DNA from 4 places in the Kitasatospora sp. NPDC059577 genome. Region 1 is predicted to be linked to each of the others. Evidence: riboswitches for the same ligand, from Rfam matches in the RefSeq annotation. Region 1 holds a riboswitch; each other region holds the start of a gene.
What was found. Region 1 has a riboswitch for cyclic di-AMP ahead of ACFV0O_RS33580 (peptidoglycan DD-metalloendopeptidase family protein). Riboswitches for the same ligand answer to the same signal wherever they lie in the genome.

Region 2: it holds a riboswitch for cyclic di-AMP, as region 1 does, so the genes downstream of both, ACFV0O_RS38910 (transglycosylase family protein) here and ACFV0O_RS33580 (peptidoglycan DD-metalloendopeptidase family protein) in region 1, are expected to answer to the same signal.
Region 3: it holds a riboswitch for cyclic di-AMP, as region 1 does, so the genes downstream of both, ACFV0O_RS16530 (M23 family metallopeptidase) here and ACFV0O_RS33580 (peptidoglycan DD-metalloendopeptidase family protein) in region 1, are expected to answer to the same signal.
Region 4: it holds a riboswitch for cyclic di-AMP, as region 1 does, so the genes downstream of both, ACFV0O_RS12775 (hypothetical protein) here and ACFV0O_RS33580 (peptidoglycan DD-metalloendopeptidase family protein) in region 1, are expected to answer to the same signal.

What each region holds. Positions count from the first base shown of each region.
Region 1 covers NZ_JBHWBZ010000061.1:24,069-31,653, reverse strand. The annotation lists gene ACFV0O_RS33600 (sugar kinase) at 1-1,220, shown strand, start outside; gene ACFV0O_RS33595 (IclR family transcriptional regulator) at 1,217-1,966, shown strand; gene ACFV0O_RS33590 (RidA family protein) at 1,995-2,423, shown strand; gene ACFV0O_RS33585 (DUF2470 domain-containing protein) at 2,557-3,276, shown strand; gene ACFV0O_RS33580 (peptidoglycan DD-metalloendopeptidase family protein) at 3,830-4,813, opposite strand; cyclic di-AMP (ydaO/yuaA leader) riboswitch at 4,816-4,998, opposite strand; gene ACFV0O_RS33575 (MFS transporter) at 5,313-6,848, shown strand; gene purB (adenylosuccinate lyase) at 6,889-7,585, opposite strand, start outside.
Region 2 covers NZ_JBHWBZ010000089.1:4,047-11,631, forward strand. The annotation lists gene ACFV0O_RS38885 (NAD(P)/FAD-dependent oxidoreductase) at 1-180, opposite strand, end outside; gene ACFV0O_RS38890 (Ppx/GppA phosphatase family protein) at 609-1,544, opposite strand; gene ACFV0O_RS38895 (DUF501 domain-containing protein) at 1,547-2,245, opposite strand; gene ACFV0O_RS38900 (septum formation initiator family protein) at 2,217-2,696, opposite strand; gene eno (phosphopyruvate hydratase) at 2,815-4,101, opposite strand; gene ACFV0O_RS38910 (transglycosylase family protein) at 4,374-5,177, opposite strand; cyclic di-AMP (ydaO/yuaA leader) riboswitch at 5,183-5,346, opposite strand; gene ACFV0O_RS38915 (cytochrome P450) at 5,590-6,948, opposite strand; gene ACFV0O_RS38920 (SDR family NAD(P)-dependent oxidoreductase) at 7,215-7,585, shown strand, end outside.
Region 3 covers NZ_JBHWBZ010000017.1:114,264-121,848, forward strand. The annotation lists gene ACFV0O_RS16510 (SpoIIE family protein phosphatase) at 86-2,365, opposite strand; gene ACFV0O_RS16515 (TetR/AcrR family transcriptional regulator) at 2,590-3,156, opposite strand; gene ACFV0O_RS16520 (alpha/beta fold hydrolase) at 3,231-4,112, opposite strand; gene ACFV0O_RS16525 (YiaA/YiaB family inner membrane protein) at 4,179-4,469, opposite strand; cyclic di-AMP (ydaO/yuaA leader) riboswitch at 4,666-4,824, shown strand; gene ACFV0O_RS16530 (M23 family metallopeptidase) at 4,837-5,670, shown strand; gene ACFV0O_RS16535 (hypothetical protein) at 5,788-6,663, opposite strand; gene ACFV0O_RS16540 (GNAT family N-acetyltransferase) at 6,706-7,278, shown strand; gene ACFV0O_RS16545 (sensor domain-containing protein) at 7,464-7,585, shown strand, end outside.
Region 4 covers NZ_JBHWBZ010000011.1:126,484-134,068, reverse strand. The annotation lists gene ACFV0O_RS12780 (hypothetical protein) at 159-791, shown strand; gene ACFV0O_RS12775 (hypothetical protein) at 876-2,186, opposite strand; cyclic di-AMP (ydaO/yuaA leader) riboswitch at 2,189-2,352, opposite strand; gene ACFV0O_RS12770 (MoaF N-terminal domain-containing protein) at 2,841-3,170, shown strand; gene ACFV0O_RS12765 (alpha/beta hydrolase) at 3,255-4,397, opposite strand; gene ACFV0O_RS12760 (TetR family transcriptional regulator) at 4,729-5,349, opposite strand; gene ACFV0O_RS12755 (SDR family NAD(P)-dependent oxidoreductase) at 5,491-6,255, shown strand; gene ACFV0O_RS12750 (GNAT family N-acetyltransferase) at 6,407-6,877, opposite strand; gene ACFV0O_RS12745 (Pr6Pr family membrane protein) at 6,918-7,585, opposite strand, start outside.

The sequences.
Region 1 (7,585 bases):
AGGACACCCCGGGGGCGACCCGCCCGGGCCCTCCCCCGACGGCCGTGTGCGTGGGCGAGTCGATGGCCGTCCTGCTCCCGGACCGCCCGGGCCCGCTGGAGTCGGTGGCGAACTTCCGGCTCTCCGTCGGCGGCGCCGAGTCCAACGTGGCCGGCGCACTGGCCGCACTCGGCGTGCCGACCGCCTGGATCAGCCGGGTCGGCGCGGACGGCTTCGGCCGGCGGCTGCTCGCCGAGGTCGCCGCCCGCGGCGTGGACGTCTCGGCGGTCGCGGTCGACCCGCACCGCCCGACCGGCCTCTACCTCAAGGAGGTCGGCGGCACCACCGGCCACGACCACGACCTCGGCCCCGGCCGCAGCCGGCTGCACTACCACCGGCGCGGCTCCGCGGCCGCGGCGCTCTCCCCCGCGCTGCTCGCCGACCCGGCCGCCGCCCCGCTGCTGGCCGACGCCCGCCTCCTGCACCTGTCCGGCATCACCGCCGCCCTCTCCGACGACTGCCTCGCCCTGCTGCGCGCCCTGCTGGCCGACCGCCGCCCGGGCCGGCTGGTCAGCTTCGACCTCAACTGGCGCCCGTCGCTCTGGCGCGACCGCGACCCGTCCGTGCTGCCGTCGCTGCTGGACGCCGCCGACCTGCTGCTGCTCGGCGCCGACGAGGCGCAGGCCGCCTTCGGCGCAGGCGACCCCGTCGCACTGCGCCGCCGCTTCCCGACGCCCGCCACCCTCGTGGTCAAGGACGCCGACCGGCACGTCACCGCCCTGGAGCGGGACGGCACGGCGGTCACCGAACCGGCCCTCGCCGTCGAGGTGGTGGAGGCCACCGGCGCGGGCGACGCCTTCGCGGCCGGCTACCTGGCCGGCACCGTCCGGGGCCTGGACCAGCGCCGCCGGCTGCGGCTCGGCCACCTGAGCGCGGCCTGCGCGCTGACCGCCCACGGCGACCAGGCCGAACTGCCGCCCGCCGCCGTGGTGTCGGCCCTGCTCGACGCCTCCCCCGCGGACTGGGCCGCCACCCGGGTCAGCGCGGACGGCATCACCGGCCCCGCCCTCACCGCCGACCGCGCACGGGCCGACGACCCCGCGCAGGCCCGCCACGGCGCACGGACCGGCGGCCCCACCCCCGCCGACGACGCCCACGGCGCCGGTGACCGGACGCCGGGCGCCCGCCCGGGCCCGGGCACAATGAGCGGGAACCCCAGCCCTCGAAGCGGAGCACGATGAGCCAGACCGTCACCCGCGCCCTGCGCATCCTCGCCCAACTCGGCGAGGGCGAACGCTCCCTCGACCAGCTCGCCGAGGTGCTCGGCGTCCACAAGACCACCGTGCTCCGACTGCTGCAGAGCCTCGAAGAGGAACGGTTCGTCTACCGCGACGCGGCCTACCGCTACCACCTGGGCGCCGGCCTCTTCGCCCTCTCCGGCCTTGCCCTGGAGCAGCGCGGCATCCGCCGGATCGCGGCCCCCCACCTGGCCGAGCTGAACGCCGCCACCGGTCAGACCGTGCACCTGGCCGCCTACGAGGGCGGCGAGGTGGTCTACATCGACAAGTTCGACTCCCGCCACCCGGTCAGGATGTACTCCCGGATCGGCCTGCGCGCCGCCCTGCACAGCGCGGCCGTGTCCAAGGTGCTGCTGGCCGACCTGCCCCTGCCGGAGCGGCGAAGGGTGGTGGCCGGGATCGACTTCACCCCGCACACCGAACACACCCTCACCACGCCCGAGGCGCTGCTCGCCGAGCTGGAGAGGGTCGCCGCCCAGGGCTGGGCGCAGGACCACGCGGAGCACGAGGCCTTCATCAACTGCGTCGCCGCACCGATCCGGGACGCCAGCGGCCGGGTCGTCGCCGCCGCGTCCATCTCCGTGCCGGACGTCGTCCTCCCGTACGAGCAGGTGCTGGACCTCCTCCCGCAGCTGCTCGCCACCACCCGCACCGTCTCGGCCGACTGCGGTCGCCCCGAACACCCCTGACGAACCGTCACGATATCCGAGGAGTCCCATGCCCCCCGAGCAGTCCCCGACCGGCGAGAAGACCGAGATCCGCACCGAGGGCGCCCCGGCCCCCGCCTGGACCTTCTCCCAGGGCGTGCGCAAGGGCCCGATCCTGCAGGTCTCCGGGCAGGGCCCGCAGGACCCGGCGACGGGCGAGTACCTCCACCACGGCGACGTGAAGGCGCAGACCCGGCGCACCCTGGAGAACGTCAAGGCCGTCGTCGAGGCCGGCGGCGCCACGATCGAGGACGTGGTGATGTTCCGCGTGTACCTCACCAAGCGCGCCGACTTCCCGCTGATGAACGAGGTCTACGCCGAGTTCATCGAGGAGAACATCGAGCCCGGCGGAGTGAAGCCCTGCCGCACCACCGTCTTCGTCGAGCTCCCGCAGGAGCCGATGCTGGTCGAGATCGACGCCCAGGCCGTCCTCGCCTGACGCCGCGCCGCCCGCTCCGCCGAAGGGCCCGGACCGCCGCCCGTCCGGGCCCTTCGGCACGTCCCGACGCCTGCTTGCCGAACTCCGACGCGAATATTAGGTTAGGCTCACCTAACTTTCTGGAGGTCCGTCCATGAGCCAGCCCACCGGCGACACCGAGGTCCCCGAGCCCACCACCGCCGAACGGATCCAGAGCCTGCTCAGCACGACCTCCTCGCTCGTCGTCCGCGCCCTGGGCGAACACCACGACCTCGACACTCCGGTCTCCGTCCACGGCTCCCACCTGCGAATGCGCGCCCCGCTGGACGCCCCGCTCACCGTGGCCGCCGCCCACGCCACCGACGGCCTCCCCGTCGTCCTCGACGTCACCGACGTCTCCCCCGTCGCCGTCCGGGACCGCGTCCGCGGCCGGCTCACCCTGGCCGGCCGGCTGCGACTGGCGCACCTCGCCGACGACGGCCTCAGCGTCCACCTGCGCGTGGACGTCGCCCACGCCGTCCTCGCCACCCCGTACGGCACCGGAGCGGTCACCGCCGCCGACCTCTCCCTCGCCGGCCCCGACCCGATGGCCCGCCACGAGGCCGCGATGCTCACCCACTTCGCGGACGACCACGCCGACGCGATCGAGGTCCTCACCCGCCTCCTCGACCCCGTGCTGCTCGCCCGGAACCCGGACGTCCGCCCGCTCGCCCTGGACCGCCACGGCCTGGTGCTGCGCCTGGACCACCCCGACGGCCACCGCGACGTCCGCCTGGTCTTCCCCGAACCGGCCTGCGACACCGAGGACTTCGGCCACCGGATGCACGACCTGCTGGCCGCCGCCCAGTACGGCCTGCCGGCCCACCGCGGCTGACCGACACCCCGTCACCGCTCGCCCGACGAAGCCGGCCCGCTCCCCCTCACCCGACGACCCTCGCCCGACGACGCGGAACCGCCCTCGTCCGACGACCCTCGCCCGACGACCCTCGCCCGACGACGCGGAACCGCCCGAGCCCGGCCGCCGGACCCCCGAACTCCCTACCCGTTCCGGCGCGTTCGGCAGACCCGTCGCCCACCCGCGATCCCCGGCTGACCCACCGCCCGCGCACGAACCGCCGACGCCGCCAGCCCCGACACCGGCCCGCCCCGCATCGAACCGCCCCGCGCCCCTGCCGCCCCGCCTCCCGGAAGGTCACGCACCCGGAACGTCGCGCCCCGGAAACGTCCCGCCCGGAAACGGCAGCGGCCGGCCCGGCTCGCGAGGGAGGTGAATCCCGCGAGCCGGGCCGGCCTGGGCGTGTCCCGCGCCCATGTCCACTGCACGGCGATCATCCGGTCGAGCGGTCACCCGACATGACCATCCCGGAGGACCGATTCGCTCCGCGGCAGTGGTGGTTCCTGAAACCCTGGACCTGATCCCCGGAGGGTCAGAGCGCGACGCCGTGCGCGCGCAGGTAGGTGACCGGGTTGATGTCCGAGCCGTACTCCGAGCCGGTGCGGATCTCGAAGTGCAGGTGCGGGCCGGTCACGTTGCCGGTGGCGCCGGAGAGGCCGATCTGCTGGCCGACGGTGACGGTCTGACCGATCTTCACGCCGATCACCGAGAGGTGCGCGTACTGGGCGTAGTGGCCGTCGGCGAGCTTGATCTCGACCTCGTTGCCGTAGGCGCCGCCGTTGCCGGCCTTGACCACGACGCCGTTGGCGACGGCGCGCAGCGGGGTACCGGTGGAGGCGACGAAGTCCTGGCCGGTGTGGTGGCCGGAGGCCCACATCGAGCCGGCCACACCGTAGGCCTCGCCCAGCACCGGGTTGGCCAGCGGCGCGACGAAGCCGGAGGTGGCGGCGACCGGAGCGGCGGTCACGGCCTTGGCCGGAGCGGCGGTCTGAACCTGGGTCTGCACCGGGGCGGCGGGCTTGGCGGCCTCGGTCGTGACCTTGACCTGGGTCTGCGGCTTCACGGGGGCAACCGGGGCCACCGGGGCGGCCGGCTTGGCCGGGGCGGCGTCCGCGGACGGCGCGGCGGCGTGGCCGGCGAGGGTGAGCTGCTGACCCGGGAAGATCAGGTTCGGGTTGGCGCCGACGACCGAGCGGTTCTGCTCGTACAGCGCGTGCCAGCCACCCTCGACGTTCTTGACGTCGGCAATCTTGGACAGGGTGTCACCACTGACGACGCGGTAGCTCTCGGACGTGGCGGCCGCGGCGGCCGGAGCAGCCGGAGCGGCCTTCTCGGCCGGCTTGGCGGCGGCGACAGGCGCCACGGCGGCGGGCGCGGCCGGGGCAGCGGGGGCGGTGTGGGCCTGGGCGCTCATCGCGGTGACGAGCGGGAGGGCGAAGGAGACACCGGTGACGGCAGTGGCGATGCCGATGCGGGCGGCGCGGGGCAGGACGATACGACGAGCCTGAGCAGGCATGGAAGTTTCCTCTCCGACGCCTGCGAGGTGAGCTGTCGGGTTCGGGCTGGAGTTGCCCGGCCGCATGTGCGGCTTCACCCCGAGCCGGCCCTGGACGCCCGCGCTCCGAAAAGCGCGAACTCCGGTCCGGCGACTTACCTGTGGGTCCCCCGCTCCTGCCGTACAGAGTTCAGATCGAACCACCGGGCAGCGGCAGGACTCGGCGTTCCACCCGGCGGATCCGTCCGGACTGGCCGGGCGGTCGCTGAACTAAAACCCATCCGTTCGGGTGAAGCAATGTCGATCTCTTGAAGCCGCAACGATCCCTCCTGGGTGCGGTGACCCTCCGAATGATCCCCAGCACGGTGCGTACACCATCCATTCACCCCGAGCCACTGATCCGCGACCCTGCGCCGAAGTCGGCCACAGCGCGCAGCCGACCGCTCACACAGCGCCCCCGCCGCCGACACACCACCGGTGAGCCTTGTCACGTACGCCCCACGGGGCGGAGGATCGGGCCGTGGCCACCTCCGAGGCCGGCACCCTGCGCCTGGGCACCGCGCAGGGTCGCTGGGTACTACTGGCGACGGTGCTCGGCTCCAGCATGGCGATGCTCGACGGCACCGTGGTGAACGTCGCCCTGCCCCGGATCGGCGCCGACCTCGGCGCCTCCCTGGCGTCCCTGCAATGGACGCTGAACTCCTATCTGCTCACCCTGGCGGGCCTGATCCTGCTCGGCGGCGCGCTCGGCGACCGGTACGGCAGGCGCCGGGTCTTCCTGATCGGCGTGGTCTGGTTCGCCGTCGCCTCCGCGGCCTGCGCCGTCGCACCGAACATCCAGGTGCTGATCGCCGCCCGCGCCGTCCAGGGCATCGGCGGGGCGCTGCTCACCCCCGGCTCGCTCGCCATGCTCCAGGCGGTCTTCCACCCCGACGACCGCTCGACGGCGGTCGGCCTCTGGTCCGGCCTCGGCGGGGTGTCGGCCGCGGTCGGCCCCTTCCTCGGCGGCTGGCTGGTGGACGGCCCCGGCTGGCGCTGGATCTTCCTGCTGAACCTGCCGCTCGCGGCGGCCGTGATCGCGGTCTCCACCCGGTCCGTGCCGGAGAGCCGGGACGAGAGCGCCTCCGGCCGCTTCGACGCGCTCGGCGCGGTCCTCGCCGCGCTCGCCCTCGGCGCGATCACCTACGCCCTGACCGCCGCCGGCGAGGGCGTGTCCGCCGCGGTCTGGATCAGCGGCGTGCTCGGCGTGGTGCTCGGCGCCGCCTTCGTGGTCGTCGAACGCCGCACGCCCGTGCCGATGCTGCCGCTCGGCCTGTTCTCCTCCCGGCTGTTCACCGCCGTGAACCTGGTCACCCTCTGCGTGTACGCGGCGTTCAGCGGCGTCTTCTTCCTGCTGGTGGTGCAGTTGCAGATCGTCGCCGGGTTCTCCCCGCTGGTCTCCGGCTTCGCGCTGGTGCCGATCACCGTGCTGATGCTGGCGCTGTCGGCGCGCGCCGGGCGCCTGGGGAAGCGGATCGGCCCGCGGATCCCGCTCACCGTCGGCCCGCTGCTGTGCGCCGCCGGCGTGCTGCTGATGCTGCGGATCGGCGCCGACTCCTCCTACTGGACGGACGTGCTGCCCGCCGTCACGGTGATGGGCTGCGGGATGACCCTGCTGGTCGCACCGCTGACGGCCACCGTGCTGGCCGCCGTCGAGGTCCGGCACGCGGGCATCGCGAGCGGGGTCAACAACGCCGCCGCCCGGGCGGCCGGTCTGCTCGCGGTGGCCGCACTACCGGCGCTGGCCGGGCTGAGCGGCGACGCCTACCGGGTGCCGGCCGAGGTCGACGCCGCCTTCCACACCGCGATGCTGATCTGCGCGGGCCTGCTGGTCGGCGGCGGGCTGATCGCCTTCGCCACCGTCCGCGGCAACGTGCTCGACCCCGAGGACCACCCGGTGGCCGAGCCGGACTGCGAGTGGAACTGCGGCACCACCCCGCCGCTCGACCCGGGCCACGTCCGCACGCACGAGGGCCCTGCCACCGGTCCGGCGGCAGGGCCCTCGCCCGAGAGCTGACGCTGCGTCACATCAGCGGCGCGTCAACGGATGCGGCACCTCAGAGGATGTCGCCCGGCGCGTACTTGGCGGCCTCGGGGTAGGCGGCCGCGACGGCCTCCACCCGGCGGACCACCTCGGCGACCTGGGCGCCGGCCGCACCGGTGAAGGAGAGCTTGTCGGCCAGCAGCGCGTCCAGCGCGGCCCGGTCGAGCGGGATCCGCTCGTCGGCGGCCAGGCGGTCCAGCAGCTCGTTCTCCCGGGCGCCCGCGCGCATCGCCAGCGCGGAGGCGACGGCGTGCTCCTTGATGACCTCGTGCCCGGTCTCCCGGCCGACGCCCGCGCGCACCGCGCCCATCAGCACCTTGGTGGTGGCGAGGAACGGCAGGTAGCGGTCCAGCTCGGCCTCGATCACGGCGGGGAAGGCGCCGAACTCGTCGAGGACGGTCAGGAAGGTCTCCAGCAGGCCGTCGAACGCGAAGAAGGCGTCCGGCAGCGCGACCCGGCGCACCACCGAGCAGGAGACGTCGCCCTCGTTCCACTGGTCGCCGGCCAGCTCGCCGGTCATCGAGGCGTAGCCGCGCAGGATGACGGCCAGGCCGTTGACGCGCTCGCAGGAGCGGGTGTTCATCTTGTGCGGCATCGCGGAGGAGCCGACCTGGCCCTCCTTGAAGCCCTCCGTGACCAGCTCGTGGCCGGCCATCAGGCGGATGGTCTTGGCCAGGCTGGACGGCGCGGCGGCGAGCTGGACGAGGGCG
Region 2 (7,585 bases), on a different contig from region 1:
CGCGACGTTGCCGCCGGCCGCCTCGGGGAGGAAGGGCAGGTACGTCATGTACGACCGCGGGTCCACGACCGTGACGGTCGCTTCGCCGTAGCGCATCTTCTTGAGGATGCGCATCGCGGCATACAGGCCGACGTAACCACCGCCGACAATGAGGATGCGAGGACGCTCCGTGGTGCTCATATCCGAAAGTATCCAGCACCGTCCGGAGCAGCCTTCGTGAGCCCGGTCACAAGTTCCTGGACACCCCGTGCTACACTGCGCGGCCGCAAAACCGGCCCCGGCGCGGGTGCTCACACCCCTCCGCACCCCCCGGTGAACGTGCGCCGGAGCACTACCCTGCTGAGCAGCAACGATCCGCACAGTGCCCGGGTTCCCGCGCGTGATTTCGATTTTCAAACCTCGGGCGAGCCCTGACCTGCGATCCAGCGGGCCCGGCGACCGGGAAGCCTTCGGTCCCACAATTCGGACGTAGCGGGCGAGCAGGTGTGACGAATGACCCTATCGCCATGTGAAGAAATTCACGAACTTTCTCGCACGCACCCGGGCGCGCCCCGGCCCCGGCTCCCCGGAAGGGGCGCCGGGGCCGGTCGGGTAAGACCCGCAGCGGGTCAGGAGGCGATACCCCAGGCGATCCCGTCCAGGATGTCGTGCTCGCTCACGACCACCTCGGCGGCACCGGTCCGCTCCATGATCTCCAGCAGTTCCAGCGCCCCGGCCGCGATCACGTCCACCCGGCCCGGGTGCATCGACGGGATGGCCGCGCGCTCGGCGTGGGTCGCGGCCAGCAGCTCGCGCGCGATCCCGGCGACGCGCTCCCGGCTGACCCGCGAGTGGTGGATCGCCTCCGAGTCGTAGCCCGGCAGCCCCTGGGCGATCGCGGACACCGTGGTGACCGTCCCGGCCAGGCCCACCAGGGTGGCCGCGCCGGTCAGCGGGACGACCTCCTCGGCCTTGTCCAGCTCGGCCCGCACGTGCGCCCGCGCCAGCGCGATCTGCTCCTCGGAGGGCAGCTCGGCGCCGTCGAAGTGCCGCTCGGTGAGCCGCACGCAGCCGATGTCCACCGAGCGGGCCGCCTGCACGTCGTCCGTGCCGAGCACGAACTCGGTCGAACCGCCGCCGAGGTCGAAGACCAGGTACGGGGCCGGGAACCGGCCGCCGGTCAACTCCTTGGTGGCGCCCAGGAAGGACAGTCGCGCCTCCTCCTCGCCGCTCACCACCTCGGGCTCGACGCCCAGGACGTCGCGCACGCCCTTGACGTACTCGTCGCTGTTCTCCGCGTCCCGGGAGGCGCTGGTGGCGACGAAGCGGACCCGCTCCGGGCCGACGCCGAAGCCGGAGATGATCTCCTGGTACTCCCGGCAGGCCGCGAAGGTGCGGGCCAGCGCGTCCGGGTGCAGCCGGCCGGTCCGGTCCACGCCCTGGCCCAGCCGGTTGACGATCATCCGGCGGTCGAGGTCGGTGATCTCCCCGGTCTCCGGGTCCAGGTCGGCGACCAGCAGCCGGATCGAGTTGGTGCCGCAGTCGATCGCGGCCACCCGGGTCATGGTCACCGCGACTCCTGCTGCCCGTCGGCGTCCGCGGCCGTCGCGTCCTGCCCGGCGTCCTCCGCGGCGCGCTTCCTGGCGGCGCGCTCGGCGGTCTTCTGCTGCTTGGCGGCGATCACGGCCTCGTGGTCCTGGTCCTTGGCGCGGTTGCGGCCGACCCGCTCACCGGCGGCCTGCACCTCGGCCGGGGAGACGCACGGGCCCTTGGCCCACCAGTCCTCCAGCATGCCGATCGCCTCGTCGCCGAGCGGGTTGACGCCCTCTCCGGCCGCCAGCGAGTGGCCGACCAGCACGTGCAGGCACTTCACCCGGTCCGGCATGCCGCCGGCGCTCGGGAAGCCCTCCAGCACCTCGATCGCGTCGCGCCGGGCGATGTAGTCCTCGTGCGCCGCCTGGTAGGCCGCGGCCAGCTCCGGGTCCTCGGCGAGCCGGGCGGTCTGGTCCTTCATCACGCCGTCCGCCTCCAGGGTGCCGATCAGCGAGGCGGCCTTGGGGCAGGTCAGGTAGTACAGCGTCGGGAACGGCGTGCCGTCCGGCAGCCGGGGCGCCGTCTCCACGACGTCCGGGTTCCCGCAGGGGCAGCGGTGCGCCACGCCGCGCAGGCCGCGCGGCACCCGGCCGAGCTGGGCGGCGATCGCCGCGACGTCGGCGTCGGAGACGGTGGGGTGGTTCTCAGTGGTCATGGGGGGAGGTGTCTCCAACGGAGGACGGCGGGAGCGGAAGGGGGGTGGAGGGGGCCGACGCGGCGGTGTCGGCGGCGTCGACCGAGTCCCAGATGCTGGCGTACCAGGGCTTGGCGGCGTTCGCCTGACCGGCTGCCGCGCCGGTGGCCGGGGCGCCGGCGGAGGAGGAGGGCTTGGCGGAGGTCTGGCCGGCCGGGTCGACCGCGATGTACGGGGTCTCCCCCGGCACCGCGTAGTGCAGCCGGGCGCGCGCCTGCGCCTTGACGTACTCCGGGTCCTGCCAGCGGGCCTTGTCGCGGCGCAGCTGCTCGACCTGCTGGCGCGCGTGGTCGGCCTTCGCCCGCTGGGCGGAGATCTCGGCGCGCTGGGAGATGAACTGCCGCGTCGGGTAGGCGAGGATCGCCACCAGCGAGCAGAGCACCAGGACGAGGACGGTCGCCCGGCTCGTGAACCGAGGCCGGGCCGCCAAGCCCGGGATCCTCCATCCTGCCATCTCCCGTATCCCCTCCTGGTCGCGACGGTGCCCCGCCGTCCACCCTACGGGGTGAACGGCGGGGCACCGGTCAGGCGTGCGCTGGCGCGGGTGCTCAGCCCTCGTGCTTGAAGCGCGGGAAGGCGCCGCGGCCGGCGTACTCGGCGGCGTCGTCGAGGATCTCCTCGATGCGCAGCAGCTGGTTGTACTTGGCGACGCGCTCGGAGCGGGCCGGGGCACCGGTCTTGATCTGGCCGCAGTTGGTGGCGACGGCCAGGTCGGCGATGGTGACGTCCTCGGTCTCGCCGGAGCGGTGCGACATCATGCAGCGGTAGCCGTTGCGCTGGGCCAGCTCGACGGCGTCCAGGGTCTCGGTCAGCGAACCGATCTGGTTCACCTTCACCAGCAGCGCGTTGGCGGTGCCGGTCTCGATGCCCTTGGCCAGGCGGGCCGGGTTGGTGACGAACAGGTCGTCGCCGACCAGCTGGACCTTGTCGCCCAGCTTGACGGTCATGGCCTTCCAGCCGTCCCAGTCCGACTCGTCCAGCGGGTCCTCGATGGAGACCAGCGGGTAGGCGGCGACCAGCTCGGCGTAGTACTCGATGAGCTCGGCGGCCGACAGGGCCTTGCCCTCGAACTGGTAGGCGCCGTCCTTGTAGAACTCGGAGGCGGCGACGTCCAGGGCCAGCGCGATGTCGCGGCCGGGCACGTAGCCGGCCTTCTGGATGGCCTCGGTGATCAGGTCCAGGGCCTCGCGGTTGCTGTCCAGGTTCGGCGCGAAACCGCCCTCGTCGCCGAGGCCGGTGGACAGGCCGCGCTCCTTCAGCACGCCCTTGAGGGTGTGGTAGACCTCGACGCCCCAGCGGACGGCCTCGGAGAAGGACTCCGCGCCGATCGGGGCGATCATGAACTCCTGGATGTCGACGTTGGAGTCCGCGTGCGAGCCGCCGTTGAGGATGTTCATCATCGGAACCGGCAGGACGTGCGCGTTCGGGCCGCCCAGGTAGCGGAACAGCGGCAGGTCGCTGGCCTCGGAGGCGGCGTGCGCCACGGCCAGCGAGACGCCCAGGATGGCGTTCGCGCCGAGCGAGGACTTGTCCGGGGTGGCGTCCAGGTCCAGCATGGCCTGGTCGATCAGGCGCTGCTCGGTGGCGTCGTAGCCGACCAGCTCCGGGCCGATCTGCTCGATGACGGCCAGGACGGCCTTCTCCACGCCCTTGCCGAAGTAGCGGTTCTTGTCACCGTCGCGCAGCTCCAGCGCCTCGAAGGCGCCGGTGGAGGCACCCGAGGGGACAGCGGCACGACCCGTGCTGCCGTCGTCGAGGCCGACCTCGACCTCGACCGTGGGGTTGCCGCGGGAGTCGAGGATCTCACGGGCTACGACGACATCGATGGACGGCACGAGGCATCTCCTTGCGGAAGCAGGGTCCGGCTGACGGTGGCGCTGTCAGCGGGACGATTGCGGAGTCGTTACGGACCAGAGCCTAACCGCCCGGGCTCCCGGGACCACGTCGGCCTCGGTCCCGTCTCAGCGTGTGGCCCCACTACCCACCGGTAGTTCACCTGCTTGTCCCAGCTTGTCCCACCGGACCGGGCGAATGCGGACGAAGGGGGCCGGCGGCGCCGACCCCCTCTTCGTACCCCGATACCGGGCCGGTGCCGGTGCGGACGGGCTCAGCCGAGGTGCAGGACCTGGCCGGGCATGATCAGGTCCGGGTCGCCGCCGACCGTGCCGCGGTTGCCGTCGTAGAGCGCGTGCCAGCCACCGGACACGCCCTGGGCGGTGGCGATCGACGACAGGGTGTCACCGGAGCGGACGGTGTAGTCGTGGCCGGTCTGCGCGGCCGGGGCCGGCTGGGCGGCGCGCGGGGCCGCGTGCTTGGGGGCGTACTGCTGCGCCGACTGGTCGACGGGCTTCTCGGCCCGGTCGGGCGCGGCGTGCTTCGGGGCCTGCTTCTGCGCGGGCTTCTCGACCGGCTTCTGCGCGGGCGTCTGCACCGGCTTCTCGACCGGCTTCTGGGCCTGGCGCTTGGGCGTCTGCTGCTGCGGGGCGGACTGCGGCTTGGCGTCCGAGGAGGTGTCGACGGACGCCGGGGCGCCGCCCTTGCTCAGACCGGCCTTGACGGAGCAGACCGGCCAGGCGCCCGGGCCCTGCGCGGCGAGCACCTTCTCGGCGACCGAGATCTGCTGCCCCTTGCTGGCCTGGTTGGCCTGCGGCGCGTAGGCGGTGCCGCCGTACGCCTTCCACGTGCTGGAGGTGAACTGCAGGCCGCCGTAGAAGCCGTTGCCGGTGTTGATGCTCCAGTTGCCGCCGCTCTCGCACTGGGCGACGGAGTCCCAGGTGGAGGCGGGGGCGGCGGAGGCGCCGGTGGCGGTGAGGAGCGGCATCGCGAGTCCGACGCCGGCCACACCGGCGACGGCGATGGCCTTCTCGGTCTGAGTGCGACGACGGTGGCGGCCGGATCCAACGAACAGCATGAGGAGGTCCCTCTCCGCACGCCTGCGAGGTGAGCTGTCGGGTTCGGACCGGGAGGTGGCCCGGCCGCCGTGCGCGGACGATTCCGCGCGGGCGGCTTCACCCCAAGCCGTGGGGACGGCAACAAACCTGGTTCCCCCGCCCCTGCCCAGGGTCTGGTCGGTTTCCCGTGGCGCGGCGGGCAGGATTCGGCGTTCCGCGCACGAGGTCCGCAGCTGCGAACTCCAGGGAGACTAGACAGATCCTCAGACCGATCACAAGCTCATATCACCGATATCACACAGAAATTACGGCACGTGTCCGATCGCCTACCAACGGCGCCGCCATGTCTGGTTTGATGGCCGTTCACACCCCGCCGGAAGGACGTCGGGCGACGCCCCGTCAGTGCATCGCCCGCCGTTTCGTCACCTTGTGTCAGTTTGTCGGAGGCGCGTAAGGGGAGTGCGGAGGCGTGTGCGGGGAGCGGCTCTCCGGACTGAATTCGACCGGGAGTTCCCGCAGACCACGCATGATCAGGCCACCGCGCCACCGCAGATTCTCCGGACTTTCCGCGAGTTGCAGATCCGGCAGCCGGGAAAGCAGCGTCGCCAGCGCGGCACGCCCCTCCAGACGGGCCAGCGGAGCGCCGATGCAGTAGTGGATGCCGTGCCCGAACCCCAGGTGGGGATTGTCCTTCCGGGCCAGGTCCAGGGTGTTCTCGTCCGAGAACCGGGCCGGATCGCGGTCCGCGGCGGCCAGCACCACCAGCACCGGATCACCCACCGGGATGTCCACCCCGCCGATGGTCAGCGGCCGCGTCGCGAACCGCCAGGTCGCCAGCTCCACCGGCCCGTCGTAGCGCAGGAGTTCCTCGATCCCCGTCTCCAGCAGCGCGCTCTCCCCGCGCGCCACCGACTCCTGCAGCGACCGGCGCTGCTCCGGGTTGCGCAGCAGCGCGTACGTCCCGTTGCCGATGAGGTTCACGGTCGTCTCGAAGCCCGCGAAGAGGAGGATGAAGGCCATCGCCGCGGCCTCGTTCTCGGTCAGGTGCTCACCGTGGTCGCTCGCCCGGATCAGACCCGAGATCAGGTCGTCACCGAGGTCCGCCCGCTTGCGGTGGATCAGCTCCAGCAGGTACGCCCGCATCCGCTTCACCGCCCGGCCCACGCCGCCGCGTTGACCACCCCCGTGCCGGATCATCATCCCCGCCCAGTCGCGGAAGTCGTCCTGGTCCTCGGCCGGCACGCCCAGCATGTCGCAGATCGCGTAGATGGGGAGCGGGAAGGCGAACTCGTGGATCAGGTCCGCCGAACCGCGCTGCGCGAAGCCGTCGATCAGCCGGTCGGTGAGCTGCTGCACCCGCGGCTCGAACTCGGCCACCCGGCGCGGGGTGAACGCCTTCGACACCAGTCGGCGCAGCCGGGTGTGGTCCGGCGGGTCGATGTTCAGCAGGTGCGTCATCAGGTCCGCCTGCCGCTCCCCCGGGATGCCCACCCGGCCGGTGCGGTGCGCCTGCTCGCTGTGGTGCGCCGGGTTCTTCGACAACCGGCCGTCCGCGAGCGCCTGCCGGGCGTCCGCGTACCTCGTCACCAGCCAGGCCTCGACACCGCTCGGCAGCGTCGTGCGGTGCACCGGGGCGTGCTCGCGCAGCCACGCGTAGGCGGGGTACGGGTCGGCGGCGAACTCCCAGGTGAACAGCTGCGGAGCGGCGGCGTCGGGCCGCGCTCCCGCGGGCCGGGCGGGGTCGTCGGACGGCACTGCGGCGGACCGGGCGGAGTCGGGCTGAGCTGGCATGGGACGACCGTATCCGGTGGGTGCGCGCCACCTTCCGCCGACGGCGCGCGACTCCCCCGACAACGGCGTGCGACGGGCGCGCCAACGCTCCGTGGACGACCCGTGGACGGTCCGTGGACAGCTCTTGGAAAGCTCTTGGCCGGACGGCGGGCGTGAGCCTGGTCACCTGAGGGGTAATCCCTGTTGCGGAGGGTCAGGAACTGCCTACGATCCTCCGCAGTACGCGTGGGCGCCGGTGCGGTGTCGCCCACAGGGAGGAGCAGGCCATGCGGGTCAGCGGGTCAGTCGTCGTCATCGCGGTACTCGACGGCGGGTCGGGCGCCGACCTCGCCCGCCGGTTCGCCGCGGCCGGCGCCGCCGGAATGCTGATCGCCGACCAGCACGTCGGCATCGCCGAGGACCTCGCCGCCGAACTCGACCGGACGGGCTGCCCCGTCGTCGGCGTGTCCGGCGACATCCGCCGCCCCAGCGACGTCGCCGCCCTCGTCGACACCGCCGAGAAGCACCTCGGACCGATCGACCTCTTCGCCGTCGCGGGCCCGGACGGCGAGCGCATCGTCTCCCTCGCCGACCTGCCCGACCACCTCGACCTGGAACGGCTCGCCGAACTCGTCGTCCTCGTCGGCGAGGCCATCGG
Region 3 (7,585 bases), on a different contig from region 1:
CCCCGTCGGGGCGGTCGGGACGGGCCGCCGGTGGGCCCGATGGCCGATTCGCGCCAGGGGGTGTGTGGGATGTGTGTGCAGGATGTTACGGAAGTGGTGACATTCGGTGCAGGAGCAGCAGTGCCACGTCATCCGGCCGGGACCGCCGCTCGGTGACGTTCAGGGTGAGCAGGTCGGCCAGCCGCTCCAGCGCGGGCGCCGGACCGATCCGGCCCGGTCCGGCCTGCCGGGCCCACAGCTCCAGCCCGCCGAGCATCCGCTGCACCGACTCGTCGTAGTCCTCCTCGCGGTCCTCGACCAGCCCGTCCGTGTACGCCAGCAGCGTCTCGCCGCCCGCCAGCCGGTCCACCGCCAGCGGGTACGGCAGGTCCGGGTCCACCCCCAGCGGCGGCCCGCCCGGCAGGTCCAGCTCCACGGCCCGGGCACCGGCGGTGATCCGCACCGGCGACGGGTGCCCGGCCCGGGCCGCCGTCAGCTCGCCGTCGGCCGGGTCCAGCGTCAGGTAGAGGCAGGTCGCGAACAGGTCGGTGTCCAGCTCGGACAGCAGCCGGCTGGTGCGGGTCAGCGTGGCGGCCGGGTCGTGCCCGTCCGTCGCGTACGCCCGCAGGCCGCTGCGCAGTTGGCCCATCACGGCGGTGGCCTCGGCGTTGTGCCCCTGGACGTCCCCGATCACCAGCCCGATCCGGCCGTCCGGCAGCCGCAGCAGGTCGTACCAGTCACCGCCGATCTGCATCCCCTCGGTGCTCGGCAGGTAGCGGGCGGCGCTGGCGACCCCCGGCAACCGGGGCAGGGTGCGCGGCAGCATCGCCCGCTGCAGCTCGGTGGCCCGGTGGTGATGCGTGTCGTACAGCCGGGCCCGCTCCAGGGACTGCGCGAGGATGCCGGCGAAGGCCGAGTACAGGGTGCGGTCCTCGCGGCTGAACGCCCGCTCGGCGGCGAAGGTGATCAGGCAGGAGCCGACCTGCTGCCCGGAGGCGACCAGCGGCAGCACCGCCCAGGCGGCCGGGGCGAGCGGGTCCCGCCGGGCGCGGGCGGCGGAGGGCTCGCTGAACAGCGGGGCGGAACGGGCCAGCGAACGCTGCATCACGGACTCCGACAGGTCCGCCAGCCGGGTGAGCTCGGTGCGGCGCGGCCCCCCGTAGACGGTGTGCGACACGGGCAGCAGCCGGCCCTCGTCCACCAGGTCGAGGACGATGCCCGCGGCGCCGAGGGCCGGGCGGACGATGTCGGTCACCGCGGTGGTGACGTCCCGGACGGTCACCGCCCGGGACAGGGCCCGGGTGAGCGCCAGCAGCAGCGCCGTCCGGGCTGCGCCCGGCGAAGCCCCCTCGTCGGCCGGCGGCCGCTCCCGGTGCCCGACGTCCGCGAGCAGCCCGGCGATCCGCACCGGCCGCCCGTGCACGTCCAGCATCACCTCGCCGGACTCCTCCACCTGCGCCACCCCGCCGTCGTGGCGCAGCACCCGGTAGCCGATCCGGTAACGCCCGCCGGCGGCCAGCGCCTCCGCGAGCGCGGCCTGCACGTCCGGCAGGTCCTCCGGATGGACCAGCCGGTCCAGCTCGGGGGCGGCACCGTCCGGGGACACCGGCCGGCCGGTCACCCGGAACGCCGCGGCGTCCCAGAAGCTCTCCCCGGTGACCAGGTCGCGCTCGAACGCGCCGTGCCCGGCGGACCGGACGGCGAGTGACAGCAGCGGGTGGGCCAGCCCGGCGGGGAGCGCGTCCGCCCCCTCCGGCGCCGGGCCGTCGGATAACCGGACGCCGTGCGGCGAACGGGCGTCCCGCGGGAGCCGGGCGTCCGCGTGGTCCAGCAGGTGGGAGAGCCGGTGCGCGCAGGCCTCGGCGATCGTCTCCAGGACGTCCAGGTCACGGCGGGGGACGGTGCCCCGGTGGGCCAGGGCCAGCGCGAGCACGCCGACCGGCCGCTCGTCCACGACCATCGGCAGGGTGATCACGGCGACCATCCCGGTGCCCATGCCGGTGTTCCGGTTCGGGTAGTCGACGCCGGTGTGCTCCGGGCTCAACAGGTACGGGCGGCGCAGCCGCAGGGCCATCGCGGCGGGCAGCTCACCGGCCGGATCGACCACGCTGTAGCGCTCGTGCGCCCAGTCCGGCAGCCCGTGCGAGACGGTCAGCCGGAGCATGCCCGCCGAATCCAGCAGGTAGAGCGCGGAACCCTCGCCGGTGATCCACACCGGGCCCTCGGCCAGGACGGTGCCCAGCAGTTCGGCCGCGTCGGCGCAGCCGAGCAGCAGGCGCACGCAGCGCATCGCACTGCGGGCGGTCGGACTGCTCAGTGGGGTCCGGCGCCGGTCCGGCGTCCGGTTCTCGTCCGGTGTCCGGTTCTCGTCCTCGGAGGGGGGCACTGATTCTTAATACCCCATTTCCCCGGACGGTGAGGGGTGACCCAGCCGCCGCACCGGCACCGGCACCGACACCGGCACCAGCACCGGGGTCCGGTCGTCCGGGACGTCCTGCGCCACCGCGCGCACCGGACGCAGCGGCAGCGCCGACGGCGGCCACCCGTACGGCATCAGGATCGGCCGCCGGCCGCCCGCCGCCCCGACTGCCGCCCCGACTGCCCGGCCTGCTACGCGGGCCAGCTGCGGAGGCCGGTGGTGAGGGTGGTGATGAGGCGCTCCTGGGTGGTGGCGAGGTCCTCGGAGAGCCGGAAGGCACCGGCGGTGGTGAGGGAGGCGAAGCCGTGGGCGAGGGAGCGGACGGTGCGGGCGGCGTGGATCGCCTCGGAGCCGTCGAGGCCGTACTCCCGCAGGACGGCGATGATCACGCCGACGAGCCGGGTGGCGGCCCGGGCCAGGTCGTCGTCGGGCTGCGGGGCCTGGGGGAGGGCGTTGTAGCGGTGCGGGCGCTCGGTGGCGTAGGCGTGGTAGGCGCGCAGGACGGCGGCCACGGCGTCGTCGCCGCTGCGGCCGACCGCGGCGTCCGCGAGGCGGTCGGCGAGTTCCTCGGTGACCCGGACGGCGATCATCCGCCGCAGTTCGGCGAGGCCGCCGCTGACGTGCTTGTACAGGGAGGGGGTGGCGACCCCGGCGCGGGCGGCGACCGCGGCCAGGGTCAGTGCTTCGGTGCCCTGTTCGTCGATGAGGGCGAGGGCGTGGTCGACGACCTGGTCGGGGGTCAGTCCTACGCGGGGCATGGCTTCGGGTTCTCCGTACGGGAGTCGGGCGGGGAATCTGTCGGGCGCCGGCGGGGAACGTCGGGCGCCGGCGGTCAGGCGAGTTCGGCGAGGAAGGGCAGCAGGGCGTCCGCGGTGGCCTGCGGGGCGTCGGCCATCGGGTAGTGCCCGGATCCCTCGATCATCGCCTTCCGCGCGCCGAGTGCCGCGACCTGCCGGTCGGCGACGAGTTCGGGCTTCGGGAAGTCGGGGTCCTTGCTGCCCATGACCACGAGTGCCGGGCACCGCACTGCGGCGGTCCAGCCGGCCGGCGCGGAGTCCCCGCTGACGTAGCCGCGGGTGGCGGTCTTGCGGCCGGGGGTGCGCAGGGCGGCGACCAGCCCGTTCACGTACGCGTCGAAGTCGGCGGGCTTGGCGCCGGGGAAGGCCATCCGGCGCAGGTAGAAGCCCCAGGAGGCGGGCCAGTGGACGATTGCCGCGCCCATCAGGCGCAGGGCGCCGCGCATGAGGGCGCCCGGCTGCGGGTTCTCGACGAAGGCGTCGATCAGGACGATTCCGGCGACCCGCTCCGGCGCGTCCCCGGCGGCCTTGACGACGGTGGCGCCGGTGTAGGAGTTCCCGGCGAGGACGGCGCGTTCGATGCCGAGGTGGTCGAGGAGGGCGAGGACGTCGTCGGCGATGGCGGCCGGGCCGTAGTCGTCCCAGGCGATGGAGGATTCGCCGAAGCCGCGCAGGTCCACGGTGACGACCCGGTGGCCGGCGGCGACGAGCAGGGGGCGGAGGTGCCGGTACGCGGCCCGGCTGTCGAGCATGCCGGGGAGCAGGACGACGGGGGTGCCGTCGCCCTGCCGGGTGTCGTCGAAGGCGATGCGCCCGCCAGGCAGGGCCAGGTACTGGGTGTCGGGGGTGTCGGTGGCGTTCATGGTGGGCCTCCTCGGTCCGCCGTCGCGGGCATCGGCGGTGCTGCCGATAGCCATAAAGCTAAGGCTAATAGCCTTAGCTGTCAAGCGTCCGGGCGCGGGAGGAGGTCGGGCGCTCCCGCCTCAGGCCCCCTCGACCCTGAACGGGTCGTGCTCGCTGAGCAACTTGTCCAGCCGGGCCTGGTCGACCCGGCTGACGATCTCGTTCGACTCGTGCCGGTCCCGGACCACCTTCGCCAGGGTGAACGCGGAGGTGGCGGTGTAGAGGAGGCCGATCCCGAGGAAGGCCCGCGTCCACCCGCCGACCGGCAGGTAGGCGATCCCGACCGCGACGGCGGTGCCCGACAGGGCGAAGGAGAGGATGGCCTGGACGTAGTACGCGGCCGTGGTGCGGTTCTGCATCGGTGCGCTCATGGCGCCAGGATGCGGCCGCCCGGTGTGACCGCACATGAGTAGGGGTACTCAGATGGGGTGCTCGCATGAGGGGTCGTTCGTTGACGTCCGATCATCCGCTCCGCGGTCGTCCCGGACGGATGGCTTGGAATCGGAGCGCCCTAGGATTAACGTTTGATAACGCAGCGCGGTCGTCAACGCCGTACCCAGACGGCACCGTGCGCCGTCGCCTAATCCCGTCGGCCGGCCTCCGGGCAGGTCAGGGAGCCGGGGAACCACGTTCCTTGGGGTGAATCGGCGGGGCCCCGGCCCGGCCGTAGGAGACCTTCCTGCTCCGAACCCGTCAGCTAACCCGGTAGGCGCGAAGGAAGGAAAGGAGCGCGCCTCCGTGGCGTCGACGCACACCCCGGCACACCCGGCCGGCCCCGCAGCCGGTACCCAGCTCCTCGACCACCCCGGCGCGGACGCGCCCGAGGCCTTCGGCCCCGAGGTCGAGACCAACCGGCACCGGATGCCGCGTCAGACCCGCGGCGCCTCCCCGCTGCTCGGCGTCACCGCGGTCGCCGCCACCCTGGGCGCCACCGGCTTCGCCTCGGCCACCCCGGCCGCCGCCCCCGCCGTCGAGGCCCCGGACGAGACCCCGGTCGCCCTCTCCGCCGACCCCGGCCTCGCGCTCGCCGCCCGCATCCAGCAGCAGGCCGACAGCCAGCGCACCGCCGCGGAGGAGGGCGCCCGCGTGCAGGCCGCGCAGGAGGCCGAGGCCAAGGCCGCCGCCAAGGAAGCCGAGGCCAAGGCCGCCGCCAAGGAGGCCGAGGCCAAGCGCGCCGCCGCCCTCACCCTGCCGGTGAAGGACTACCGGCTCTCCGCCCACTACGGCCAGAGCGCCCGCTACTGGGCCAACGTGCACACCGGCCTGGACTTCGCCGCCGACACCGGCACCGCGGTGTACGCGCTCGGCCAGGGCACCATCACCTCGGCCGGCTGGTCCGGCTCCTACGGCTACCGGATCGTCGAGACGCTGCCCGACGGCACCGAGATCTGGTACTGCCACCTCTCCTCGATCATCAAGGGCGCCGGCCAGGTCACCTCGGGCCAGCAGATCGGCAAGGTCGGTGCCACCGGCAACGTCACCGGCCCGCACCTGCACCTGGAGGTCCGCCCCGGCGGCGGCGCCCCGGTCGACCCCGAGCCCTGGCTCCAGCAGCGCGGCCTCACCCCGTAGCGGACCCTCCGCCGGGGCCCCGGAAGCGCGCGGAGCCCCCGGAGCACCCCGGGCAGCCCCCGAAGCAGCGCGGAGCCCCCGGTCGTACGCGACGACCGGGGGCTCCGTCACGACGTCTCACTCCTCCGCGGGCAGCTGCGCCAGGTACGCGTCGATCTCCTCCGGGCCCGGCTCCGGCGCCAGCTCCGGGAACTCCTCCACCAGCAGCCGCGGCAGCCCCGGCACCGTCCACACCCCGAACAGGTCGAGCGCCGCGTCGACCGCCGCTTCCTCGAACTGCCCGAAGTCACCGGTCAGTTCGTCCGGCATCGGTCGGCCGAGCGCGTTCAGCTCGGCCAGGTTGCGGTAGCTGCGCCGCATCAGGCCCTGCTCCAGCAGTCGCCGCGCGCCGTCCGTGGCCATGCCGACCGACAGCACCCGGCCCGGTCCCCAGCCCTGCTCGTCCGGCTCGTCCAGCCAGCCGGCCGGCGCCAGCGCCTCGTACGCGGCCAGCCGTTCCTCCTCGGCGAGCTCCCCGAAACCGGCCAGCCAGTCCCGCACCGCCGCCCCGTCCGCGACGTCGACCCCGTACGCGTGCAGCAGCAGTGTGTACAGCCGGGGCCAGGTCACCAGGTCGGCGCGGCGCAGCAGCCCGGCCGCGACCTCGCCCTGCCACTCGGCCTCCGCGTGCAGCCGCTCCTGGCGCTTGGCGTTGAGCCGCCGGGCCGCCCGCTGGTGGTCGATCAGCAGCCGGACGGCGTCGCCGTACGCGAGCGGGTCCTCCTCGGGCAGGGGTTGGACGTACAGGTGGAGCCGCTCGTACAGCAGGTGCTCCACCGCGTCGGAGGTCAGTTCGGGCCAGCCGTCGTGCATCCTGCTCCCGCCCAGCTCCAGCAGCGCCAGCACCGCGCGCAGCGGCCCCTCGGCCACCGGCGTGCGGCCCTGATCGGCCGCCCAGGCGAGCAGGTCGGCGGCCCTGGTGCGCGGGGCGAGCCGCAGGTCTTCGTCGTTCATAGTCCGAACGGTAGTCGCCGGGGGCCGGTAGGGTCGGCAGCCATGGTCCCCGTACGACTCGTCGGCCCCCGGCTGGCCATCCGCGAGTACCACCACACCGACGGCGACGTGGACGCCCTGCACGCGCTGTTCGGCGACCCGGAGGTCACCCGCCACCTGCCCTTCGAACCCTGCGACCGCGAGTCCTGCGCCGACCAGATCGAGCTCTACCTGGAGCAGGCGATGGCCGAGGAGCGGGACACCTACCGGCTCGCCGTCACCAGGCTCGCCGACGCCGAGGACCCGCAGGACGCGACGCCGATCGGGCACGCCTCGCTCACGCTCGGGACGTACCGCTCCGCCCACCTCGGCTACGTCCTCGGCCGCGCGTCCTGGGGCCACGGCTACGCGGGCGAGATCACCGGCCTGCTCTGCGACTTCGCCTTCCGGACCCTGGACCTGCACCGGCTGGCGGCCCGGGTCGACGTGGACAACACGGCCTCCGCCAGGGTGCTCACCAAGCTCGGGTTCCGGCTGGAGGGGCGGGCGCGGCAGGACCGGTTCAAGGACGGCGCCTGGTCCGACTCGTACCGCTACGCGTTGCTCGTCGACGAGTGGCCGGGTCCGACCGGCTGAACCGGGCGAGCGGCCTCCGCCGAGCCGGCCCGCGGCCGGCCGGCGACCGGCGGGCCCGCGGGCGGGGGGTTAACCCCACCCCCGATCCGCCAGGCCTCCGGATGCCCCCCGACCCACCGGTCCCGCCAGACTGTACGACGTCAGCGAACGCGGACGACGTCAGGACGAGGGCCGGGGGCCGGGACATGAGCAGCAGCCGAAGCACGCTGGAGTACGCGGGGGACCTCCTGGGCGGGTACGGCGACGACCCGCACGCCGCCGACCCGCACGCCGCCGACCCGCACGCCGACCGCGCCCGCCGGACCGA
Region 4 (7,585 bases), on a different contig from region 1:
GCGCGGGGGCCGCCCGGGGGGGGGGTCCCCCCCCGCGCCCCCGGGGGGCGCGCCCCCCGGGGGGCGGCCGCGCCCCGCGCGGGCGGGGCCCCCCGGAGCACGGGAGCAGGGTGAGCGGCATGGAGCACCGGGAAGTGCGCGGCAGCGCACGGAGCGGCGTGAGGAAGCGGAGGTCCGGCACTGCCGGACTGGTCGCGGCGGTGACGGCGGGCTGCGCGGTGGCCGTCCTGGGCTCCGGCCCGTCCTGGGCGCTGCAGCAGCGGCCGGAGCCGCGGCCCGCAGTCGACGTCGCGGCGCCGGGCACGTCCGGGGCGTCCACCCTGCCGGCCCTGGTCCCGGCGCCGGGCGCGCCCGAGGCGTCCACCCTGCCGGCCGTGGTCGCCGCGCCGTCCCACTCCCACCTGGAGGTGGTCCGGCTCGACCCGGATCCGGCGGTGCCCGGCGGCACGACGACGATCCACGCCTTCGTCGCCGACTACGGCCCGGACACCACCGCGTCCCCGTTCACGGTCACCGTCACCCTTCCGGAAGGGGTGACCGCGGAGGGCCCGTACTTCCCCGAGGACTGCCAGGTCGTGGCGCTCGGCCGGCAGGTCAGCTGCGTGTTCGGTCCCGGCCTGAAGGAGGGGCGCAGCGCGACGGCCCTCGTCCCGGTCCGGCTCTCCCCCGCTGTGCCGCTCGGGCTCCTGGAGGGCGGGTCGGTCGCGGTGCGCAGCGCGGACGACCCGTTCGGGAAGAACCACCGGCAGCCGTACGAGATCAAGGTCGTCGAGACGTCCGGCGACGCCTGAGCCGCGGTGTCCCACCGGGCACCGGGCGCCGGCGAGCGGCTGCCGGCCTCCGGCGCCCGGTGGGACGGTCCTACGGGTTACCCGTCAGCGGTAGACGCGGACGTAGTCCGCCGCCATGGTGATCGGGGCGGTGCCCTGCGGCGCGGGGTGGTACTGCCCCGCGCTCAGGGAGAGGTTGAGGATCAGGTACGCCGACCAGTTGGCGCCGACGCCCTTGCCGTCCGAGAAGACCTTGACGCCGTTGACGTACCAGTCCACCGAGTTGGCGCCGTAGTAGGTACCGATGGTGACCCACTGGTCCTTCGCGATCGCGCTCGCGTCGGTGTAGTACGTGCCGTTGCCGGGGTTGACGTGGTTGGTCAGCTCCAGCAGGTTCGGGTTGTCGGGGTGGTACTCGAAGGAGTCGACCTCCCCGTTGCCGTTCTTCCAGGTCCACAGGGCCGGCCAGGCGCCGGTGCCGGCGGGCAGCTTGACCCGGGTCTCGGCGTAGTCGCCGGTCTTGACCTGGAAGCCCTCGCTGGAGCCCTCGGTGGTCAGGAAGCCGGTGTTCCAGGACTGCTTGCCGTTCTCCAGGGCCGGGCCGCCGGGGGTGGCGGTGAAGGTGGCGACCCCGTTGGCGACGCTGACGTTGTTCTTGTTCAGCCAGTCCAGCTTGTTGTCGTCCGGGTTGTGGTTCCCGTACTTGTAGGCGGTGCTCTTGTCGCCGACCCAGCGCTGGCCCCAGGAGATCGAGCCGTTGAACTCGTCGGACCAGGTCAGCGACTTGCCGGCGACCGGGGACGACGGGGCCGGGGACGACGGGGCCGAGGTGGACGGTGCCGGGGCGGTCGGGGTGGCGGTGGCGCTCGGAGTGGGGGTGGCGCTCGGGGAAGGGGCGGCCGTCGGCTTCGGGGTGGCCGTCGGCGCCGGGGTCGGCGCGGTGGTGCCGGTGGCCGAGACCACCAGCTGCTGCGCGGGCAGGTTGTGCCAGGCACCGGCCACGTCCTGCCAGAAGCCGAACTGGCTGTACGTGCCGGCGGGCAGGGTGCGGGCGCCGCTGGTGAAGTTCACGCCGCTCGGGCAGATCTGCACGTTGGAGGCGTTGCCGGGGAAGTCCAGGTTGGTGCCGCCCGCGTCGCGCACGCCCACCCCCACCGTCTTCGCGGTGAAGCAGGCCGAGGAGTGCAGGCTCAGCGAGGCGGTGGAGGCCTTGCCCGCGACCATGGCGGCGGGGGCGAGGCGGTCCTGGGTGACGGTCGGCGCGGTGGCGGCCTGGGCACCGGCGACGGACGGCAGTCCGAGCAGGCCGGCGCCGCTGATCGCGAGCGCCCCGGTGGCGGCGAAGGCGGCGTTGCGACCGCGGCGGGAGGGACGGGCGTGGCGCGGCGCGCTGCGCCGGGCGGCAGGCTGGGGCATGGGCGACCTCTGCGACGCCTGCGAGGTGAGCTGTCGGGTTCGGGCTGCAGTTGCCCGGCCGCCTGTGGCGCGGCTTCACCCCTAGCCTCGACCTGTGTGCGCGAGCGCACGGGCCGGGCGCCGACCTTGGTTCCCCCGCTCCCGTCCGCTGTGGTGCTCGGTGACCCGCCGGCGGGTGGACGGGACTCGGCGTCCCGGCGGCGGGGTCCGCGACGGCGGACGACCGTTGCAGGCTAGGCAGGCCGTACGTGAACGGACAACTCCCCCGGGCCGGTTGTCGCGCAGGTCACAGCGGTGTCGATCAACGACGCTGCGTGGCGGCCGAGTTGATCAATATTCCTGCCCGGCGGGATGATCCGCAGATGACCTGCGGGGCGCCCGGCCCGACGCCGGGGGCGGGGCGGCTCGGACAGGGCGGCTCGGACGGGCCGGTCGGGCGAGCTGGGCGCCGACTCGGGTGTGGCGCCCGGCGCCCGGGTGAGCTCCGAGCCCCGGCCCCCGGACCCCGGACCCCGGGCCCCGGCCGGCGGCGCGTCGGTGATCCCGACCGCGGCAAAGATCTGACCGAGTGCACCCGGTCGGATAAATTGGAGTTCCGAGATGTTCCGCCGTGCACAAGACCGCCTCCACCACGAAACGAGGAGCCGCCCCACCATGACCGCGTCCCCGCCCGCCTTCGCCGGCCGTACCTACGTCTTCCGGGCCGACACCGGCGCGGCCTTCCGCAACACCTACTCGGCCGACGGCACGCGGCTGCGCTGGGAGGGTCTCGGCGAGTCCGCGGGCCAGTGGGAGGACGTGCGGCTGCACGTCGCCGAGGTCGCACCGGAGATCTACTTCGTCAGCTGGACGGAGCAGAGCGGGATCACCGTCAGCCACGTGATGGACCTCAACAAGCTGACGGTGCGGGCCTTCTGGACCTTCGAGGGCGAGGGCGGCCGGGTCGGGCAGTTGCACACCGGGACGCTGGAGCGGGTGGCCTGAGCCGCGCGACGACCGCGCGACGACAGAACCCCCGGGGCCGTGGCTCCGGGGGTTCGGTGGTTCGGCCGTTCGGTAGTCCGGCCGTCAGGCGGTCGGGTTCGGCACCCTGAGGTGCTGGGACAGCCACTCCAGCGAGGACGGCAGCAGCGCGCTCCAGGTCTCGAAGTTGTGGCCGCCGTTCTCGAGCATGCTGTAGGAGACCTTCATCGGGCTCCGCACCGACTCGACGAAGGCCTCGGTCTCCCGCCGGTAGTCGCCGTCGCCCCGCTTGGTGCCGGCCAGCAGCACGGACACGTTCGGCTGCGGCAGGTTCTTCAGCCGCCACATCAGGTTGGCCTCGTCGCGGCGCTGCTTGCTGCCGCCGAACAGGTCACCGGTGGTCGGGTCGTCGGCGGCGTCGTAGTAGGCGGAGAGTGCGACGGCCGTCGGGAAGACGTCCGGGTGGCGCATGGCCAGCTTGAGCGCGCAGTAGCCGCCGGTCGAGTTGCCCATGAAGGCCCAGGCCTGCGGGTCGGAGGAGACCCGGAAGCTGGCCTGGATCGCCGAGGGCACGTCCTTGGTGAAGTACGTGTCGGACTGCGGTCCGTTCGGGACGTCCTCGCACTCGGTGTCCTGCGGCAGAGCGGGCGAGGGGCGCACCAGGACCATGACGGTCGGCTGCATCCGGCCCTCCTGCAGCAGCTTGAGCGCCGCACCCGGGTAGTTGAACCGGGTGATCAGGTTCTCGGCGATCCCGGGGAAGCCGGTGCTGACGATCACGGCGGGGAACTGCTTCTGCGCGTACTCCGGCTGGAAGTACTGCGGGGGCAGGTAGACGTAGCCCTCGGTGGAGAGCCGGCTGACCGCGCCGTCGATCCGGACCTTGCGGATCTCGCCCGACTGGCCGGGCTCGCGGCCCATCGCGCCGCCGCCCTTGACCGAGGCGTGGCCGATCGTCTCCACCAGGAGCCGCCCGGAGGCGTCCGCCTTGTTGTGGATCACCACCGGGCCGGTGTCCCCGGTGCCCAGCAGGTCGTCCCAACTGCTGTAGAAGGCGAAGTAGCTGTTCGCCACCAGCCCGAGCGCCGCGAGGACGGCGAGCTGGGAGGCGAGCAGCGCACCGATCCGGCCCAACACCGCCTGCCAGGTCTTCCCCGCCAGTCTCGGCCAAAGCCAGACCGTTCCCCCCATCACCACTACGGCGATCAATACGGTCAGCGCCAGCACCTTGTGGCTCGTCAGACCCATGTCCTACTTGCTCCCACGCCTCGAACTCCAGCCCCCTCCGCTGGGGACATCCGAGGAGTCGACCCCGGTTCCCCCCACCGGGGCGCGAAGATCAACCCTAACGCCAGCTGGGAGCCCGCTGATGACAGCTGGGAGGTCACGGGGAGCGGATGCCCGGTTTCGGGCGACAGAGTTCAACCGACAGATTTCAGCTGACAGATTTCGACATCTGTCATCTGTCATCCGCCGGCTGAAGCACGCACACCGAACTCCTCCGCCCCAGGACCCGTCCCCGCCCACCGGCGACCCGAGGGCGGACGAGCCGCCGACCGTCGACCGCCACCCGCCGGGCTCAGGACAGGCGCTCCCAGAGCCGTAGCCCCGCCGTGAGTTCACGCATGCAGCGGGCGCCCAGGTCGCGCGGGGAGCCCGGTCCGGTGGCGGGGGCGCCGGAGGCGGCCCACTGTTCCAGGGCGACCCGGATCGCCGCGGTCGCGGCGGCGGCGGCCAGCCGGATCTCCAGCGGATCCGCGCCCGCGGGGCACCGCTCGGCGAGGACGGCGCGCAGCCGCACCTCCGAGTCGGCGTGGACACGCTGCCAGGTTCCTTCCAGCTGCGGGTCTCGCAGCAGGCTGCGGGTCCACCGCATCATCTCGGCCCCCGCCTCGTCGGCCGGCGTCAGTGATGCGACCGCCGCGCTCTCCAGCGCCTCGCGCAGCGGCAGGTCGGCCGGACTGTCGGCGAGCCGCTCGACCCACTGCCGCCCGCCCGCCGCGAGCAGCGGGGCGACGGCGTCCTCCTTGACGGAGAAGTACCGGTAGAAGGTCCGCAGCGAGATGCCTGCGGCGAGGGCGATCTCCTCGGCGGTGGTGGCCTCCGCGCCCTTCTCGGCGAAGAGCGCGGCGGCGGTGCGGGCGATCTCCAGCCGGGTGGCGTCACGGCGGCGCTGGTTCAGGGTCGGGCGTCCGGTCACGGGGTCAGCCTACGCGGGGTGGTGCCACAGTGGCACGCTGCGCATGAGTGGCACGACAAGACTTATTGGCACAACGTGCCACATAGGCGTACCGTGCCTCCCGAGGTCGAGAGACCACGCACGAACGAACGGAGTACCACCATGGAGCGCTTCAGCGGGCGGAACGTCCTGATCACCGGCGGCGGCTCGGGCATCGGCCGGGCCACCGTGCACCGGATCCTCGCCGAGGGCGGGAAGGTCGTCGCCGTCGACGTCAACGAGGACGGCCTGAAGGAGACCCTCGACCGCGCAACCGCCGACGGCACCGCGGAGCGCCTGACCGTCCGGGTCCTGGACATCTCCGACGAGGCCGCCGTCGTCGCGGGCGTCGCCGGTGCGATCGCCGACCTGGGCGGACTCGACGTCCTGGTCAACGCGGCCGGCATCCTGCGGTCCTCGCACACCCACGGGACCACCCTGGAGTTCTGGAACAAGCTCCTCGCAGTGAACCTGACCGGCACCTTCCTGATGACCCGCGAGGCGCTCCCCGCGCTCCTCGCCGGCGGCAACGGCGTGGTCGTCAACTTCAGCTCCACCTCCGCGAGCTTCGCCCACCCCTACATGGCCGCGTACGCCGCGACCAAGGGCGGCATCCAGTCCTTCACCCACGCCATCGCCTCGGAGTACTCCCGGCAGGGCCTGCGCGCGGTCTGCGTGGCGCCGGGCAGCATCGACAGCGGCATGACCAACGATCCCGGCCTCCCCGCCGACGCCGACCTCGGCCTGCTCGCCAAGCTCTCCCCCGCCCTCGGCCAGGGCTTCGCGGGCCCGGAGACGGTGGCCGGCGTGATCGCCATGCTCGCCTCCGACGACGGCGCCTTCGTCACCGGCACCGAGCTGCGCATCGACGGCGGCACCCACATGTGACCGCCCGTCGCGGCCCGCAACGCCGGGGCCCGTGCCGTCCCCCGTTACGGCACAGGCCCCGGTACGGCAAGGGTCCCGTAGGGCACGGGCCGCGTACGGCAAGGGCCCCGTAGGGCACGGGCCGCGTACGGCACGGTCCCGGCCGCGTCGCTCAGCGGAGGGGCTTGGACAGGACGACCTCCCGTGCGGCTTCCCCCGCGGACACGACCGGGGCGAAGCCGTGGCGGCGGTACAGGGCGAACGCGGGGGTGTTGCCGGGGAGCACGGCGAGACGGAGGGCGGTGCCGCCGGTGACGCGGGCCCAGCGCTCGACCTCCTCGATCAGGCGGTCCGCGACACCCCGGCCGCGCGCCTTCGGGGCGACCCACAGCGAGCGCAACTCCCGTACGCCGTCGGGAGATCCGCGCAGGCCGCCGACGAGGCCGACGGGGTCCTCGTCCAGGAAGGCGGCGACGTGATGGGCACCCGGGAGGTGGAGGCGGTCGCGCCAGCGCTGCTCACCACCCCGGTGCCATTCGGCGAGCCCGTGCGTGAAGGCGTGCGGCGCCTCGGTCAGGGCGGCGAGGCGCAGGTCGCGCCAGAGCGGCCACTCGGCGGACGTCAGGGTTCGGAGCGTGGGCATGACCCCACCGTAGGACGCGCCGCAGGGCCGCCGTCGGCTGTCAGCCCGTTCCGGCCCGGGCGTGGCGCCCCCTCGGGACCGCACCGCTGCGCACGTCCCGACGGGTGGCGAGGGCGTTGCCCACCGCGGCGACGGCCGCCCCCACCAGGATGACGGTCACCGTCATCAGGAAGCCGGCCCCGGCCACCCGGCGGTAGCCGCCGTGCCGCCCGGGATCGAGGAAGGTGTACGGGTACCAGTCGACGGCGTGGCCGCGCAGCAGTGCGTACACCAGGTACAGCAGCGGGAAGGCCAGCCAGCCGAGCACCACGGCCGGGCGCACGCGCCGGGCGGGCGGGTCGACCAGCCAGTCGGCGAGCACCAGGAGCGGCATCACGCGGTGCAGGACGTCGTCCACCCACGGGATCACCAGTTGGTCCGGGTAGCTCGCGAGGTACGTGCCGTAGAACAGCCCGGTGATCACCAGGTAGAGCACGACCGCCCCGCGCACCTCGTCCGGCACCGGGCGGCGGCCGGTCAGGCCCGCCCAGCCGCCGTAGCCCAGGACCGCGACACCGGCGAGGTCGCTGAGGACGGTGAAGTAGCTGAAGTAGTTCACCACCCCGGTGGGGCCGCTCGCCGCGCGGTAACCGGAGAAGCAGAGGGCGACGGCGACGAAGGCCGCGACCGCGAGCCGGGCGGGGGCGAGCCACGGGTGGGCCGGGGGTG